2 regions of the Brevibacillus sp. GCM10020057 genome follow, and region 1 is predicted to be linked to the other one. Evidence: predicted binding sites of a transcription regulator. Region 1 holds the regulator's gene; the other holds the start of a gene.
What was found. Region 1 encodes CtsR, which represses protease genes until heat stress. Its sites were predicted from a motif close to ATGGTCAATAAAGGTCAAACA; they were not measured.
Positions count from the first base shown of each region.

Region 2: a site for CtsR is predicted at 1,054-1,074, ahead of clpP (ATP-dependent Clp endopeptidase proteolytic subunit ClpP). Genes of this name have one in related genera too.

Region 1 covers NZ_JBHUJW010000020.1:59,310-63,095, forward strand. Annotated here, with positions in the region: gene ACFSO0_RS05880 (ATP-dependent Clp protease ATP-binding subunit) at 1-105, opposite strand, end outside; gene mcsB (protein-arginine kinase McsB) at 172-1,245, opposite strand; gene mcsA (protein-arginine kinase activator protein McsA) at 1,268-1,786, opposite strand; gene ACFSO0_RS05895 (CtsR family transcriptional regulator) at 1,814-2,278, opposite strand; gene ACFSO0_RS05900 (HAD hydrolase-like protein) at 2,446-3,132, opposite strand; gene ACFSO0_RS05905 (MGDG synthase family glycosyltransferase) at 3,170-3,786, opposite strand, start outside.
Region 2 covers NZ_JBHUJW010000042.1:37,838-41,623, forward strand. Annotated here, with positions in the region: gene ACFSO0_RS13510 (copper amine oxidase N-terminal domain-containing protein) at 62-523, opposite strand; gene ACFSO0_RS13515 (hypothetical protein) at 767-982, shown strand; gene clpP (ATP-dependent Clp endopeptidase proteolytic subunit ClpP) at 1,114-1,716, shown strand; gene ACFSO0_RS13525 (H-type small acid-soluble spore protein) at 1,772-1,960, opposite strand; gene ACFSO0_RS13530 (hypothetical protein) at 1,975-2,193, opposite strand; gene ACFSO0_RS13535 (HPr family phosphocarrier protein) at 2,327-2,584, opposite strand; gene whiA (DNA-binding protein WhiA) at 2,635-3,582, opposite strand; gene ACFSO0_RS13545 (gluconeogenesis factor YvcK family protein) at 3,589-3,786, opposite strand, start outside.

The DNA of each region.
Region 1 (3,786 bases):
CAACACGTGCTCTGTCCCGATGTCTTTGTGACCGAGACGCACTGCTTCTTCCAGGGCAAGAGCCAATACTTTTTGTGCTCGTTCCGTAAAACGTCCAAACATCATATCGTACACCTCCAAGGTAGCCGTGCTTTATTCTCTATAAGATTAACTGTTGCGTGTTGCCTGTGTTTACTTGCCGCTGCGCATCTCGGAAATGCGCTCCCGAATCAGTCTCGCCCTGCGTTCGTCCCGTTGATCGGGAGTCAGCTTCTGGCCTGCATGATGCTGCAGAAAGCCCGGCTGCGTCGTGACGAGCAGCTCGTTGAGCACCAGCGGCGAAACGTCCTGAATCACCCCAAGATCAATCCCCAAACGAACATCAGACAGGCGTTGTGCCGCCTCCTTGGATTCGACCGTCCGCGCGTACATAAGCGTGCCGTACGAGCGAAAAATGCGGTCTTCCAGCGATACGCGGGTATGTTCGAGCAAGTATTTACGGGCGACGCGCTCCTGTTCGATAATCTGTCTCGCCACCCCGTACAGGTTGGAGAGGATGTCTGCTTCCGACATGCCCAGCGTCACCTGGTTGGAGAGTTGAAACAGATTCCCTAATGCTTCGCTGCCTTCCCCGTAAATTCCTCGTACGACCAGCCCAACTTGATTAATTGCCTGCAAAATGCGGCTGATTTGCTGGGTCATGACCAGCGCGGGGAGATGCAGCATGACCGAGGCGCGGATTCCCGTGCCCACATTGGTCGGGCAGCTTGTGAGGTATCCCCTCGTCTCGTCAAAAGCGTAGTTGAGGCTCTTCTCAAATACGTCATCTATTTTGGTGCCGATTTCCCAAGCCTCATTCAGGCGAAACCCGGGGAGCAGCACTTGAATCCGAATGTGATCTTCTTCGTTCACCATGATGCTGACAGATTCATCCTCGCTCAGCAAAACCGCGCCCTTGCGAGACTCTTCAGCAAGATGAGGGCTGATCAGATGTTTTTCCACCAGCACACGCTTTTCCAGCGGGTTCACCTGGTCCATGTGAATCACCTGCAGCGGGTGCCGTTTGCGCATGGCATCCGACTTGGCTACTTCCGCTACTTTCCTGACCACTTCCTCGGCCTGGGAATCAGTCGCAAGCAACGGAAAAGGGTGCTGGCGCAGGTTACGGGCGATGCGTAACCGTGTGCTGATGACGATGTCGGAATCAGGTCCATCCCCTTTCATCCAGTTGCTCCACGGGTTCTGCATAAACTGCTGTTGCGTCATTCAGCTAACCTCCCCATGTTCCTTACGATTGAGCCATCTTTTGCTCCAGCGCTCGAATGCGGTCCCGCATCTCGGCAGCCTTTTCAAATTCTTCGCTGGCTACATGCGTTTGCAGGGCGCGCTTCAATTGCTCCAGCTCTTTTCGTATCTTCAGTTGCCCGCCAGTACGCTCAGGCACTTTGCCGATGTGCTGCGTATTGCCGTGAATGCGGCGGAACAACGGGTCCAGCCGATCCCCCAAAAACGTATAGCAATCGCTGCAGCCGAACCGTCCGCTTTTACTGAACTGGGCGTAGGTAAGACCACATGTTTCGCAGCGAAGCGGCTTGTTGGAAGGAGACTCTTTCATGCTTTTTTGCATCGGGTCGAATTTCAATAATCCGGAAAGGAGATTGTTGATGCTGAAATTGTGAAAGCCGGTAAAGACGTCCCCTCTTTCCTGAGCGCAATGCTCACAAATATGGTATTCGGTTTTGTCGCCATTGACGATTTTCGTCAAATGAAGTGTCGCCGGTCGTTTTCCGCATTCCTCACAGTTCATCACATCATCCCTCCTGACAATTGCTTGTTACTTCAACAAAATAGCCGCGATCATCTGCTTTAGAATGTTCGCCCGCAAACGATCCCGCAATTCCGTATCCACGGTTAGCACCGAACGAGAGGTGGCAATTTTCATCAGGGTCGCTTCCCGATGATTCACAAGGCCTTCCTCCAAAAGTCGATCTACGATAGCATTGCCCACACTTTGTGTGATAGTCTCGCCGATCAGTTCTTCGGTCAAAAGTTCCTGCAGGCGGGCCTTGCTGACGATCTGTACCTTGCGGATGCGAATGTACCCGCCGCCGCCGCGCTTGCTTTCCACGATATACCCTTTTTGTACGGTAAACCGGGTGTTGATGACGTAGTTGATCTGAGACGGCACACATTGAAAAAGGTCGGCTAGCTCACTACGCTGAATCTCGATGGAGCCATTGGGACTCTTGGTTAAGATGCTTTTCAAGTGTTGTTCAATGATGTCCGAGATATTACGCAAGTCATCGCCTCCTGTTCTCGCTGTGTTTGACTATTGACTTTGACTATCTTTGACTTTAATTATAATGACTTTACTCCGTCCATGCAAGTGGTGAATACACTTTCTATTGTGGGCAAAACGGCTGCGCTTGAAACCATACAAAAAAACCACTCCCTGACGGAAATGGTTTATGTTTGACGTTGCCAGGTGGTGTCGATCTGTGGCAAATGATTGAGCAATTGAGGGAATTTTGTAATGACCACATCCGCTTCGTCCAGCTCTCCGGGGTTGGCAAAGCCGAAGTCGCAGCCAATGGTAAACAGGCCGTTCGTCTTGCCTGCCTCGATGTCCGAACGGCGGTCGCCGACCATGACGCCTTTCTGCACCTGATAGTCTGCCAGCAGCTTTGCCACCAGATCGTTTTTCGTGTGTGTCCGGAACCGCCCGGCCGAGTACAGATCGGTCAATAGCGGCTTCAAGCCGTATTCTTCGCACAGCGCGTCAATATACGCCTCCTGGCCGTTGCTGGCGATGAACATCGCCACTCCCCTCTGGTACAAGTCGCGCATCGTTTCCACGACGCCCGGATACAGATCGGTGACTCTCTCGCGGATGAGCCGGATTTCGTTTTCCAGCAAAAAGCGGTCTGCCGCTGCAATAGTCTCCTCGCTGGCTCCCGGCAGCAGTTTGTTCCACACCTGTTCGATGGTCATGCCTAATATATTGACCAGTTCATTTTCGTCCGGAGTCCGCCCCTCCCACAGACCGGCCTCGCGGAGCTGGTCGAATGTCCGTTGAAACGCTGGCGTCGACAGCCTTTCCGTCTGCAGCAGGGTACCGTCCATGTCAAACAGGATTGCATACGGTATGCTCATGGTTGCTCCTCTTCCTCCCGATTCTTTTGGCGTCATTTCACAGCGACAGCTTTTCCTGCTCGAACATCATCGCCATGTCGTCCCGAATAAATTCCGCAATGCGCTGTGCGGCGTCGGGCTTCGATATTTTGTGCGCCATTCGCCGCATGTAGTCGACTTTTGAAGGACTGTGCAGCAATTCTTCTATAAAATAGATCAGCTGCTCGGACAAGTTGGCGTGCACCGCGCAGCCGTTGTTGAGCAAAAAGTGGCTGTTGCGCTCTTCCTGTCCGGGCAATGGGTTGTAAATAATCATGGGTACGCCCTTGCTCATCACTTCCGCCGATGTCAGTCCGCCCGATTTGGTGACAATCAGGTCAGCGGTCTCCAAATACTCGTGAAAATTGTTGATGAATCTGAGCGGAACCACCTCGTGACGGTACGTGTGACTGCTCACTTTTCGATACAGCTTTTCATTTGTCCCGGTCAAGATAAAGACTTTCATCGGGATGTGATCGATCGCCTCGAGACCGTCCAACACTTTGTCCATCGAGCCAAGGCCCAGCCCCCCGCCGGAGAGAATGATGCTCTTTTGTTCGGGTCGCAGCTTCAGTTTCTCCCGGATTTGCTCCCGGTCCAGCGGCAATCTGAATTTGCGCATGATCGGGATGCCCA
Region 2 (3,786 bases), on a different contig from region 1:
TAACTTTGCCCCTATTATACGGGAAGCAAAGAGGCGGTTACAACGGACAATCCGCGCCAGTCTAAGACTTGACTTCGATCTGCAGGTTGTAGGTCAGATGCTTGGCGTCGTAGGTAACTTTGGCTCCCAGCTCGGATGCGATGTACGCGAGCGGAACCAGCACAGCGCCAGTCGTCACGCGCGGAGGGTAGGGCACGCGGGTCTCCTTGCCATTTTTGTAGGCAAAGGTGCTGTTTGGGTACATCCGCAGCGCGTATTTGTTGTCTTTGGCGACCAACAGAGATTTGCTCATCGAATCCCAGGCAGCAGTGCCTCCCAGTGCGATTGCCAGCGTGCTTGCATTCACATACGCCACACCATTTTCCGTCACGATGTCTTGCGGAAATGGAAGCTCCTTGCCATTCAGATTCACTTTGATTTTCTGCTGCTGAACAGGCGCCGATTGGGCAAATGCGGCAGTCGCCGCCGCGCTTCCCGTCAGGAGAGTCGCTGTCAACAACAGAGCAGAAAACTTGCGAAGCATAAAAACACCCCTTGTTTGCTAGTGAATAATTACCAAATTTGCAAATTCGACACTCATGATTGTATTCCTTCTCTTTCTTCCACTCTTTTCCTAGTCAGAAGAAACGCCGTTTAAGCCCAAACTATAACTAATGAAAGCAGCTGAAGAAAACTTTTTTCAGGCAAGTAACATATCCCGCGAACAAATGTTTTTGTGCACAATCTGTTGATAATTCTGTGGATAATTCCTGCAAGCGAGGGACTTATGGCAAAAGAACGATTTTTTCTCATTTATCAGGAAGCGAGTGACGAAGAATGTCTGCTGACCATTCAGCCTTACACAGACGAACAGGCGCTTGCGGAAGCGATTAATCAGTTGCAGGGCAGGCAGGTCGAGGAATATACAATTATTCGGGGGAAAAAGATGTCGGCAAAGCTCCGGCTCGCAGTCGAGCTGACCGAAGCGGAAGATCCGGAATAATTGTTTTCTTTGCCGAGTAGTTTTAAGTGGAGGGTTGTTGGTAACCATGGAAGTGAGGGCGTGCAGTTATGTGTTTGACCTTCATTGACCTTTTGTGTATGATATTCTTACAAAGAGAGGAGGAAGACTAGATGCACATGAATTTGATCCCGACTGTCATTGAACAGACCAACCGCGGTGAACGTGCTTACGATATTTACTCGCGACTGCTCAAGGACCGCATCATCTTTCTGGGGACTCCCATCAACGATACCGTAGCGAATATTGTGGTGGCACAGTTGTTGTTCCTTCAGGCGGAAGATCCGGACAAAGACATTTATCTGTACATAAATAGCCCGGGTGGGTCCATTACAGCCGGTATGGCCATTTACGATACGATGAATTTCATCAAGCCTGACGTTTCCACAATTTGCATTGGCATGGCAGCGTCCATGGGTGCCTTCTTGCTGGCAGCCGGTGCAAAAGGCAAACGCTTTGCGCTTCCGAACAGCGAAGTGATGATTCACCAGCCATTGGGCGGCGCACAAGGCCAGGCGAGCGACATCGAAATCGCCGCCAAGCGCATCCTGAAAATGCGCGACCACCTGAACCGGATTCTCTCCGAGCGCACCGGCCAGCCTTTGGAGCGCATCGAGAAAGACACGGATCGCGACAACTTCCTCACAGCGGCACAAGCTGTCGAGTACGGATTGATCGACAAAGTGATTACATCCGAGCCGTCCTCCAAAAAGTAAACGATGCCTGACGAAGCAAACACCCGACCACTGCGGCCGGGTGTTTTGTCGTCTTCTACAGCTCTCGCTTTTCCTCCAGCTGCCCTACTTGCACCCGCAAGCTGCTGGCAGGATTTCGTTCCGTATGGATACGAGCTGTCTGCGTCGACTCGTCCAGCTCGTCGATCCACACATTGTCCCCTTTATAGTGGACGATGAATTTTTCATCAGAGCTCACAATTTCCTTTGCGCGTGCCAAATCCATGCTGCCCCTCCTCCTTACCTTTCATCATCCACGTTTGCTTCATCTGCACCCGCATTGGCCTGTGCAGCGTTGCTCGCGCCCATCATCGTGTGGACGGTCGTTTCCTCAATCAGCCCGTTTTGATCTGACACTTGCCCTCCACCCAGGCCTTCGTTTACCATGCGGTCGATATCCATGTCGTACACATCGCGGCCTTCGTGGCAACTGTCGCAGTTCGTCTCGCGATTGCTCATGTGTGCATTTTCCTCCTCTCGGGTTTTACATCGATTAGCATTTCCCATCGAAGGAGAAACATGATGGCTTTCGGAAAGCGGACAGTGCCAAAAAAAGACACCTTCCACCGGGAAAGTGTCTTTGGTCTTGCTCCTATTCTTCCTTGCTCACCAGATTGGCAAGGCTGGTTACTGCCTGGGAGGCATCCGGCCCTTCTGCCAAAATGGTTATTTCCGTTCCAGAGCTGATCGCGAGGCTCATGATGCCCATGATGCTTTTCGCATTGACTTTTTTGGTATCCTTTTCCACGAACACTTCTGAAACAAAACGGTTGGCTTCTTGTACGAAAAAGGCTGCCGGACGAGCCTGCAAACCAGTCTTCAATTGAACCACAACCTGCTGTTGAACCATGACTGAACCTCCTTGCGCCAATGACTATTATCCTTAAGTATATCATGCATCTACATCGAAATATTTTGTTTTTCTCGTATTTTGTCAGCGATTTCATTAATTTTTCGCAGGCGGTGATTGACTCCCGATTTGCTGACAACTCCGCTCGGCAGCATCTCTCCCAATTCCTTCAGGTTCATATCGGGGTGAGCCACCCTTAGTTCAGCCACTTCCCGCAAACGTCTGGGCAAGTTTTCCAGGCCGATTTCCTGATCGATGAGCTGAATATTTTCCAGTTGCTGCGTGGCTGCATTCACCGTCTTGTTGATGTTGGCGATCTCGCAGTTGTGCAGACGGTTCACCGAGTTGCGCATATCTTTGACGATGCGTACGTCCTCAAAATAGAGCAAGGCCTGGTGAGCCCCGATCAGACTGAGGAACTCTGTGATCTTTTCGCCTTCTTTAATGTAGAACACATACCCTTTTTTCCGCTCGATGCACTTGGCATTTAGTTTATACCGATTGGCGATCTTGGTCAATGCTTCGCAAAAATCCTGGTAGGACGTAAAAATCTCCAGATGGTAGCTGGACGCTTCGGGGTGATTGACAGAGCCCCCGGCCAAAAAGGCGCCGCGCAAATACGCTGCGCGGCAGCATGACTTTTTCACGAGGTCTGGCGCGATTCCCGCCACGAACGAGAGGCTCTGGTCCATGATCCCGAGCTCCTGCAGAATTTCATTCGCCTTGTTGGGGATTCTCACGATGTAGACGTTGTTTTTCTTCAGGCGCATCTTTTTCCGGACGAGCAACTCGGCGTGAATCTGGAACAACCTTTTGATCAAGGTGTAAATCCGTCTGGCAATCGCCGCATTCTCCGTAGTGACATCGAGCACCAACCGTCCGGCGCCGAACTGGAGGCTGCCGTTCATGCGCAGCAAGGCAGACAGCTCCGCCCTGCTGCAGCAGTCAGCCCCCTCCTGCATCGTTAATTCTTTTTTGGTCTGCGCGGCGAATGACATCGGTCCTCACTCCTTCTCTAACTTCAGCACCTTTCGCCTGCGCTTGACGAGTGCAACTACCTGTTTGCTGACCGCGCGTGCATCGTGCCGCAGGTAACCGTCCTCGAATGTGACCAAGGGCTTCGCGACGATCTGCAGCCCCAGTTGTCGCAGCTTTTTCAGATCACATGGGACAGGAGCTGCTCCCTTTTCCGCGTACTTCTC